Regions from separate parts of the Streptomyces sp. SCSIO ZS0520 genome, predicted to be linked through region 1. Evidence: riboswitches for the same ligand, from Rfam matches in the RefSeq annotation. Region 1 holds a riboswitch; the other holds the start of a gene.
What was found. A riboswitch is a leader RNA that binds a small molecule or an ion and turns the genes downstream of it on or off. The one in region 1 is predicted to bind cobalamin.
Positions count from the first base shown of each region.

Region 2: another riboswitch for cobalamin. It lies ahead of MID12_RS10060 (CbtB domain-containing protein); the one in region 1 lies ahead of metE (5-methyltetrahydropteroyltriglutamate--homocysteine S-methyltransferase).

Region 1 is NZ_CP092644.1:794,736-799,791, reverse strand. Features, by position in the region: gene mutA (methylmalonyl-CoA mutase small subunit) at 1-1,107, opposite strand, end outside; cobalamin riboswitch at 1,384-1,597, shown strand; gene metE (5-methyltetrahydropteroyltriglutamate--homocysteine S-methyltransferase) at 1,761-4,085, shown strand; gene rsgA (ribosome small subunit-dependent GTPase A) at 4,392-5,056, shown strand, end outside.
Region 2 is NZ_CP092644.1:2,707,877-2,712,932, reverse strand. Features, by position in the region: gene MID12_RS10075 (HAD-IIA family hydrolase) at 1-425, shown strand, start outside; gene MID12_RS10070 (hypothetical protein) at 644-1,480, shown strand; gene MID12_RS10065 (CbtA family protein) at 1,620-2,390, opposite strand; gene MID12_RS10060 (CbtB domain-containing protein) at 2,504-2,716, opposite strand; cobalamin riboswitch at 2,751-2,908, opposite strand; gene MID12_RS10055 (glycoside hydrolase family 6 protein) at 3,066-4,133, shown strand; gene MID12_RS10050 (kelch motif-containing protein) at 4,250-5,056, opposite strand, start outside.

The sequences.
Region 1 (5,056 bases):
GCGGGCGATCCGGCGGGCGAAGGCGTCCGGCAGCCCGAGCGCGCTGTCGAAGGGCAGCACGGTCACCGCGTCCGCGCCGCCGACTCCCGCGCCCAGGGTGGCGACGGTGACCCGGAGCATGTTCACCCAGGGGTCGCGGCGGGTCATCATCACCGGCGAGGTGACGGCGTGCTGGCGCTGGGCACCGGTGGTCCCCGGCGCGCCGCAGACCTCCAGGACCCGGGCCCAGAGGCGGCGCGCGGCACGGAACTTGGCGATGGTCAGGAACTGGTCCGCGCTCGCCGCGTAGCGGAACTCCAGCTGCCCGGCGGCCTGTTCGACCGGGAGGCCGGCCGCGGTCAGCTCCCGCAGATAGGCGACACCGGTCGCGAGCGAGCAGCCGAGCTCCTGCGCGGGCGAGCCGCCGGCCTCGTGGTACGGCAGGGCGTCCACCGTGAGTGCCCGCAGGCCCGGGTACTCGCTGCGGCACCGGGCGGCGAGTTCGGCCGCCGAGGCGGTGAGCGCGTCGAGGTCCGCCGCCTCACCCGTGCGGGCGAGGCGGCTGAGCGGATCGGCGCCGAGGTTGCCGAGGGCGGCGTGCCGGGGGATCTCCTGGTCCTCGTACAGCCGAAGGAGTGCCGGGGCCGCCTCGCGGGAGTCGCCGCCGGTGTCCAGGACGACGGGCGCGAGGTCGAGGTAGACGCCCTCCAGGGCGGTCTTCAGACCGGAGACCGGGATCCCGCCGGGGCCGACCGCCAGCCACAGGGCGCTCACCCCGTTCTCCAGGTCGGCGAGGACCGCGGTGTTCGTCTTCTTCGGGTCGGGGTGCGCGTGCCGCTGGCGCACCTCCCAGCCGGAGACGGCGGTCCCCTCGGGGCGGGCGCCGCGCAGATAGGGGGCGAAGCCCGGGTAGCCGGTGACGGCCGCGGCGTCCTCCGCGGTGTACAGCGGCCGGATGCTCAGCCCGTCCTCCAGGGACGTGGCGAGCGCCTCCTCGGCGGCCGGACCCGCCAGACCCTCCTTGCCCGTCTTGCGCAGGACACCTTCTACGAGGTGCTGCCACTGCTCGCGGGTGGCGTCCGGGAATTCGGCAGCCAGACTGAGTTCGTCGTCGGGGAGGACCGTCATGCGGCACAGGCTAGGGGAGCGGCCGGGGAACCGGCAGCCGTACGTCTCTGTGACCTTCCCCTCCTTGACCCCCCGCTGAGCTGCTGCTGCTCGCCGTGCGTCACCGCTTCCGGACGGCCTGGAGTAGGGGCGGGCCCCAGCGGATTTAGGGGCGGTACGAGGGCTTCCGGTGCGCGCGCCGGGGCGGCTGCGACGGGCGCGGCCGGGCCCCGGCCACCGGGCCCGCGCAGAGCCGGGGGCACGGTCGGCGGACAGGGCTGTCGGGCTCACTCCTCTAGAGTGGCACCCGTAGCTGGTTCGCCCTGTCCGCCAGGCAGCGGCGTCGTAAGAGGGAACCCGGTGGGAATCCGGGACTGCCCCGCAGCGGTGAGTGAGAACGACAGCCGTCACGTGCACTGGGCCCATGGCCTGGGAAGCGACGGCCGGTAGGTGCCTGCCCCGGCAGGCGTGCTCGCGAGTCCGAAGACCTGCCCGCTGCCCGCGCGCCACCGGTGTGCGCGGAGTTCCCGGTGACCTCGAGGGCGGGTCGGCGTGCACGAGGCGAAGCGGCCGCCCGCGCCCTTCCGGCGTACGGCGCCCCGCTGTCCGTGCCGTCCCTTCGCGCCCCCGGCCGTCCCCGGGTCCAGAGGAGAACACTCGCGAAGGAGAGTTCCTTGAACACCAAGTCCGCAGCCGCGGCAGTGAGTTCCACCGTGTACGGCTATCCGCGCCAGGGTCCCGACCGGGAGCTGAAGAAGGCGATCGAGGGCTACTGGAAGGGCCGGGTCGAGGCGCCCGCCCTGCGGGAGACCGCCCGCGCACTGCGCCGGGACATCCTGCGCCGCCTCGCGGAGAGCGGCCTCAGCGAGGTGCCGACCGGCCACTTCTCGTACTACGACCATGTCCTCGACACCAGCGTCATGGTCGGCGCGCTGCCCGAGCGGCACCGCGCCGCCGTCGAAGCCGACGCGCTCGACGGCTACTTCGCGATGGCCCGCGGCACCCAGGAGCTGGCCCCGCTGGAGATGACCAAGTGGTTCGACACCAACTACCACTACCTGGTGCCCGAACTCGGCCCGGACACCGTCTTCCGCGCCGACTCCGGCAAGCAGCTCGCCGAACTGCGGGAGGCCCAGGAGCTCGGGCTCACCGCCCGCCCCGTGCTGCTCGGCCCGGTGACCTATCTGCTGCTCGCCAAGGCGGCGCCCAAGGTGGCGGCGGACTTCGAGCCGCTCACCCTCCTGGACCGGCTGCTGCCGGTGTACGCGGAGATCCTCGCCGATCTGCGGGCCGCGGGCGCCGCCTGGGTCCAGCTCGACGAGCCCGCCCTGGTCCAGGACCGCAGCCCGGCCGAACTCAACGCCGCGGCCCGCGCCTACCGCGAGCTCGGCGCGCTCACCGACCGTCCCCGCCTGCTCGTCGCCTCCTACTTCGACCGGCTCGGCGAGGCCCTGCCGGTGCTCGCCAAGTCGCCGGTGGAGGGGCTCGCCCTCGACTTCACCGGACCCGCGGCGGCCAACCTCGACGACCTCGCCGCGGTCGGCGGCCTGCCCGGCAAGCGCCTGGTGGCCGGGATCGTCGACGGGCGCAACGTCTGGATCAACGACCACGAGAAGTCCCTCGCCGTCCTCGGCACCCTGCTCGGGCTCGCCGAGCGGGTCGACGTCGCCGCCTCCTGCTCGCTGCTGCACGTGCCCCTGGACACCGCCGCCGAACGCGAGATCGACCCGGGGATCCTGCGCTGGCTCGCCTTCGCCCGGCAGAAGACCGCCGAGGTCGTCACCCTCGCCCGCGGCCTCGCCGAGGGCACCGACGCCATCGCCCCCCAACTCGCCGCCAACCGCGCCGCTCTCGCGCTGCGCGCCGGTTCCTCCCTCGTCCACGACCCCGCCGTACGCGCCCGCGCCGCCGCGGTCACCGAGGCGGACGGGCGCCGCGGCCTGCCCTACCCGGAGCGCGCCGCCGCCCAGCGCGCCCACCTCGGGCTGCCGCTGCTGCCGACCACCACGATCGGCTCCTTCCCGCAGACCACCGGGCTGCGCACGGCCCGCGCGGACCTCAGGGCGGGCCGGATCGACGAGGCCGGGTACGAGGAGCGCATCGAGAACGAGATCCGGGAGGTCGTCTCCTTCCAGGAGGAGGCGGGCCTCGACGTCCTCGTGCACGGCGAGGCCGAACGCAACGACATGGTGCAGTACTTCGCCGAGCGGCTCACCGGCTACCTCGCCACCCGGCACGGCTGGGTGCAGTCCTACGGCACCCGCTACGTCCGCCCGCCGATCCTCGCCGGGGACATCTCCCGGCCCGAGGCGATGACGGTGCGCTGGACCCGCTTCGCCCAGTCGCTCACCGCCCGCCCGGTCAAGGGCATGCTCACCGGCCCGGTCACCATGCTCGCCTGGTCCTTCGTCCGCGACGACCAGCCGCTCGGCGACACCGCCCGGCAGGTCGCGCTCGCCCTGCGGGACGAGGTCGGCGACCTGGAGGCGGCCGGCACCTCGGTCATCCAGGTCGACGAGCCCGCCCTGCGCGAGACCCTGCCGCTGCGCTCCGGGGCGCGCGCCGCCTACCTGGACTGGGCCACCGCGGCCTTCCGGCTCACCACCGGCGGGGTCCGGTCCGACACCCAGATCCACACCCATATGTGCTACGCCGAGTTCGGCGACATCCTGCGCGCCATCGACGAGTTGGACGCCGATGTCACCAGCCTGGAGGCCGCCCGCTCGCACATGCAGGTCGCCGGTGAGCTGGCCGCCGCGGGCTACCCGCGCGAGGTCGGCCCGGGCGTGTACGACATCCACTCGCCGCGCGTCCCGGACCGCGCCGAGGTGACCGCACTGCTCCGCAAGGGCCTCGAAGCCATCCCGGCCGAGCGCCTGTGGGTCAACCCCGACTGCGGCCTCAAGACCCGCGGCTGGCCCGAGACCCGGCGGTCCCTGGCGAGCCTGGTGGCCGCCGCCCGCTCGCTGCGCGCCGAACTCTCCGGCTCCGAGGGCTGATCCACCCCGCCCGGACCGGTCCTGCGGGGCCGGTCCGGGCCACCGGGGGCCCCGAGAGGGGCGGCACGGAAATACGGTGGCACGGCCGCCGGGGCCGCCCTACTGTGTGCGGAGTTCGCCGGGCGGCCGAGAGCCGGTCCCGGCCCAGAGGAATTCCCGGGAGGTGCGACTGATGACTGTCACGGCGCAGGGCTCTGCCCGCATCCACACGCTCGTCCTTGCCACCTCCGCGGCCACCGGCTGAACACACCGCACAGCATCCGCGCGCCTGACGCGCCGCCGGGGCCGCCCCTCGAAGGGTTCCCCTTGACTTCCTCCTCCGTTTCCTCCTGCTCTTCCTCCGCTTCCTTCTCCGCCCAACAGCCTTCTGCCACCGGGCAGTCGGCGTCCCGTCCGGAGTCCGCGGACGCGTCTGCCACCGCCGCGCACTCCCTCGCCGCCTACGGCTGGGACGACGACTGGGCCGAGGCCTTCGCCCCGTACGCCCGCCAGGGGCTGGTCCCCGGCCGGGTGGTCCGGGTCGACCGCGGGCACTGCGACCTGGTCACCCCCGAGGGGCCGGTGCGCGCCGACACCGCGTTCGTCACCCCGCACGATCCGCTGCGGGTGGTCTGCACCGGGGACTGGGCCGCCGTCGACCCGGACGGCGACCCGCGTTTCGTACGGTCGCTGCTCACGCGCCGTACCGCCTTCGTGCGCTCGACCTCCTCCAAGCGCTCCGAGGGCCAGATCCTCGCGGCCAACGTCGACCAGGTGATCATCGCGGTCTCGCTCGCCGCGGAGCTGGACCTCGGCCGGATCGAGCGCTTCCTCGCGCTGGCCTGGGAGTCCGGGGCCCAGCCGCTCCTGGTGCTCACCAAGTCCGACCTGGTGCCCGACCCGGTCACCCGCTCCCACCTGCTCGCGGACGCCGAGCAGACGGCACCCGGCGTGCAGGTGCTGCCGGTCAGTGCCCGGCTCGGCGAGGGCGT
Region 2 (5,056 bases), 1.9 Mb from region 1:
TGGTACTCGGCGAGACCCGTACGTACTCCTTCGAGGCGATGACCAAGGCGGTACGGCTGATCAACGCGGGCGCCCGCTTCATCTGCACCAACCCCGACGAGACCGGCCCCTCCACCGAGGGCCCGCTGCCCGCGACGGGCTCGGTGGCGGCGCTCATCACCAAGGCCACCGGCAAGGAGCCCTACTTCGCGGGCAAGCCGAACCCGCTGATGATGCGCACCGGCCTGAACGCGATCGGCGCCCACTCCGAGTCCAGCGCGATGATCGGCGACCGGATGGACACCGACGTCCTGGCCGGTCTGGAGGCGGGCATGGAGACCTTCCTCGTCCTGACCGGCCTCACCGCCGAGGCCGACATCGAGAAGTACCCCTTCCGGCCGTCCACCGTGGTGCGCTCGATCGCCGATCTGGTGGATCTGGTCTGAGGCGGGGGCGGGGCCGAGGTCGGGGTCGGGGGCGGGGGCGGGGCTGCCTTCGGAGTCGTGGCCGGAGCCGGGGTGTTCCGGCCGCCGCCGACCGGGGTGTTCCCGGCTGAGAGGTGGCCCGGCCGCCCGGTCGGCGCCGGGCCCGTGGCTACGCTGCGTAGCGCTCCGGATGCGAAGTGCCTCCGCGGAGGTGAACCTGCCGTAGTAGGAGGTTCACGATGCACATAGCTCTGCTCCCTCTGAGCGCCGCCGCCGCGGGCGCCGTCCTGATGGCGGCACCCGCGGGCGCCGTCCAGGGGCCGCCGCCATCCGCGGGGGACGGGGTGGTGCGGGTCGCGCCCGCGGTCGTCGACCGCGGCGGCAGTGTCGCGCTCACCGTCACCGGCTGCCCGGGCCGCACCGGCCGGGCCTACTCCCCGGCCTTCGCCGCCCCCGCCGAACTCGCCGCCGCCCCGGGCGCCCCGCTCCGCGCCGAGGCCCGGATACGGCCCACCGCCACCCTCGGCCTGCACGAGGTGCGGATCGCCTGCGCGACCACCGGCAGCCCGGTGGACCCGGACGGCGCCGCCCGGGCCGACCGGGGGCTGCTCACCACCTTCCGGGTGCTCGACGAGGGGGCGGGCGACCGGGCGCGCACGGGAGACCTGGCGCCCTCGCAGAGCGGCGCGGACGACGGCGCCCAGGGCGCCCGCCACGCGGCACACCCCGCGAGCTCGGCGCCCGGCGAGCAGCAGAGGCGGGCGCCCGGCGAGAAGCAGGGAGCGGCCCACGGCGAGAAGCAGACGTCGGCCACTGGCGAGGAGCAGACGTCGGCCCCCGCCGAGCAGCAGGGAGCGGCGGCCCCCGAGGCGACAGGCGCGGCCCCTTCCGCCTCGCCCGGGCCGCGGCCCCCCGGCGCCGCCGCCCCGGAGATGGCCGCCCAGCCCGAACTCGCGGGCCCCGGCACCCGGCACACCGTCACCGGCCTCGCCCTCGCCTCGGTGGCCGCGGTCGCGATGGCGGTACGGAGCACCCGCCGCCGAGCCGCGCGGACCGGCGGAAAACCGCGTGGCTGACGGGAGTTGAGGGGCGGGCGGACCACCGGGCGGACCACCGGGGGAGAACGCGGGGGAACGGGGGAGTGGTGAAGGCCCCGACACCCGGCCCCGGAATCGGGGACGGGCACCGGGGCCGGGTGCGCGATGCGGGCGCCGGTCAGGCCGTGGCGGTCTCCCGCCGCGGCTCGGCGGCGGTGGCAGGGCGGGACGCGGCACGCAGGCCGAGAGCGCCGAAGACCGCGCCGAAGACGGCCCAGAGGAGGGCCTGGGTGCCGATCGACAGGACGCGGAAGTCCCAGAGCAGGGTGGCCTCGACCGGTACCGCGTCCGGGTTGTCCGGGAGCAGGAAGAGCACCGCGAGGACGGCGATCACGGTGGCGGCCACGGCGGTGTGGCGTACCGGGACGGGCCGTTCGGCGAGCTTCACCGCGACCTGCCAGGCGAGCAGCAGGCCGAGGACGCCGATCGCGACCGCGCCGAGCCACATCTCCTGGCGGTCGGTGACCGTGGCGGAGTCGCCGACGCCGGGCGGGTTGGCCGGGTAGCGCAGGGCGGGCAGCAGGGCGACCGCGAGGAAGGCGGCGGCGGCGAAGACCAGGGCGCGCGGCCAGGGGTTCGCCAGGGGCGTGCGCCGGTGGATCAGGGCGTAGGCGAGGGCGAAGAACACGCCGAGGGCGATGCCCGCGACGACCGCCGTGACCACCAGGCCGAAGTGCTGGGTGGAGCGGGAGAAGAGTTCCTCGTGGTGCTGGGCCGCGGCGGCGGCGTGCTCGTGCGCGTGCTCCTTCGCCGCGCGCGCCTCCTCCTCGCGGATGGCGCGGTCCATCAGCGGTTCCGCCGCGAACAGCGAGAAGAGACCGGCCGCGAGACCGGCGGCGGCGCCCGCGACGACGCCGCGTCCGAGCAGGGGTATCAGGGGTGTGGACATGGTTCTGTGCGCTCCGGGATCAGTACGCGGGGGTGGTCGTACGTGGTGCTCGGGGGTGTCGTCACAGTCCGGTGCGGGCCCGTGGGCGCCGAGCGGGACTGTGACGACACTCTCTAGTGGCAGGGAGCGCCGAAGAGGTGGCGGCCGTCGTGGGCGAACTCGTGCAGGTAGCTGCCGGTCGCGGAGACCAGGGTGCCCTGGTCGAGGAAGACGGCGTACAGGGCGATCAGGGAGACGATCGCCGCGGCCGCCGCGATCGCCCAGTCGCGGGCGCTGAGGGTGGCGTCGGCCGCCGATGCGGTGTGCGATGCGGTGTGCAAGGACATACCGGTGGACCTCCTTCTTGGGGTTTCCACGCCCCATGGCAGGAGGACGACGGGTCAGTTCCTGACTCCCGCGCGGCGGCGGCCGGCGGTAACAGTGGCGGGACCGTCCCGGATTCGCACCGGGTTCCTGGCTTCCGTCGCCTCGATGTATGGATTTGTCGTCCGGAGAGTCCCAGCAGTTCGGTGAACCTGTCAACCAGACAGGTCACTTCTGCGTCCGCCCTCGGACACTCCCGCGCGCCCGCCGCCCCGCCCCGATCGCAAGCCGCCGACCTGGGGTGTACGGACGCTGTGCGGTGAGGGAGGTGTGCCACGATGGGACGCCAGTGAGCCCACCGAGGGGGAGTGGATGTACGGCAGCACACCGATCTGCCGGGCCGCGGACCGCGGCACCGTGAGCAAGCGCACAACCGCCCCCGCCCGTACGGGGCTTCGGGCCGCGGCGCTCGGCGCGGCGGCCGCGCTGCTGCTCGCCGGCTGCTCCTCCTCCGACGACGGCGGCGGCGAGGAGTCCGCGCCGGTGCGTCAGCAGCCCAAGGCCGCCGACCCGTTCTGGGTGAATCCGGACGGCAAGGCCGCGGCGCAGGCGGCCGGTTACCGGGGTGACGGGCAGGACGAGGAGGCCGGTCTCCTCCGCCGGATCGCCGAGCAGCCCGCCGCCGAGTGGATCGGCCAGGAGAACGCCGAGCAGCAGGCGCGCGGTTTCACCGAGGCCGCCGCCAAGGCCGACCGCAGGGCCCTGCTCGTCCTCTACAACATCCCGCACCGCGACTGCGGCAACTACTCGGGCGGCGGCGCCGCGGACGGCGACGCCTACCGCGGCTGGGTCGAGCAGGTCGCGGGGGGCATCGGGGACCGCCCCGCCACCGTGGTCCTCGAACCCGACGCCGTACTGCACCTGGTGGACGGCTGCACCCCCGGCGAATTCCACGAGGAGCGCTTCGACCTGCTCAAGGGCGCCGTCGAGCGCCTGGGCGCGCTCAAGGACACCGAGGTCTACCTCGACGCGGGCAACGCGGGCTGGGGCAAGCCCGATCAGCTCTTCGAGCCGCTGAAGCGGGCGGGCGTGGAGCAGGCGGACGGCTTCGCGGTCAACGTCTCGAACTTCTACGGCACCGCCCAGTCCGTCGCCTACGGCAAGCAGCTCTCCGCGAAGCTCGGCGGCAAGCCCTTCGTCGTCGACACCAGCCGCAACGGCAACGGCCCTTACACCGGCGGCGATCCGAAGGAGCGCTGGTGCAACCCGCCCGGCCGCGCCCTCGGTGAGCCCCCCACCGTCAAGACGGGCGACCCCCTGGTCAAGGCCTACCTCTGGGTCAAGCGCCCGGGCGAGTCCGACGGCACCTGCAAGGGCGGCCCCAAGGCGGGCGAGTGGTGGCCGCAGTACGCGCTGGGGCTGGCGAAGGGCGCGAAGTAGCGCGCAGCCGAGGAGAGTTGGGAACCGCCCGCCGGACCGCTGGAGGACCGGCGGGCGTCCTGTTCCCCGGGAAGCCGTCGCGCGCGCCCGCGGCGCTGCTCCCCGGGGGCGGCTGCCTACGGCACCTTCACCCACTGCGCCTTCGACGGTGTGCCCTTGCCGTCCGTCACGAAGAGCATGTACCAGCCGGAGGGGACCAGATCGCGGTTCTTCGGGACCGTGACGGTGACCTGGTCGCCCTCGGTCTGCATGTCCAGGGCGACGGAGCGCTGGTCCACGTCGGTGACATGGGTGGAGGCGCTCGGCCGGATCAGGCGGGCGTTCTTCAGCGCGGCGGCGGTCGGTGAGGTGAAGGTCGCCGAGTCGCCGCGCTCCACGGTCTTCGGGCCGCCGCTGAGCGTGGGGCGCGAGTCGCGGTAGAGGTAGGGCGGGGTGTAGATCTCGATGCGCTGCTCGAAGGTGCCGGGCTTGCTGCCCGCCTTGTCCGCGTAGAGCGAGTCGGAGCCGAAGAACATCACCCGGCCGTCCGGCAGCAGCAGCGAGCCCGAGTGGTAGTTGCGGCCCACCTCGGGGTCGGCGACCCGGTCGAAGGTGCGGGACTTCGGGTCGTAGAGCCGCGCCTGGTGGATGTTGGAGTCGCCGCGCCCGCGGTAGTCCTCGGAGCCGCCGGAGACCAGGACCGTGTCGTCGGGCAGTACGGAGGCCTGCGGGTAGCGGGTGCCCTTCTCCAGCTCGGGGCCGTCGGTGAACTTCGGTGACGCGTCCAGGAGATCGACGATCCGGGTCTTCCTGCTGGACTTCTCGGACTCGCCGACCCCGCCGCCGCCGATCACCATGTACCGCTCGTCCTGCGCGGGCGGCAGCAGCACCGTATTGGAGGTCTCCAACTGGTCCGCGTCGCTCAGCCCGGGGATCTTGCGGAA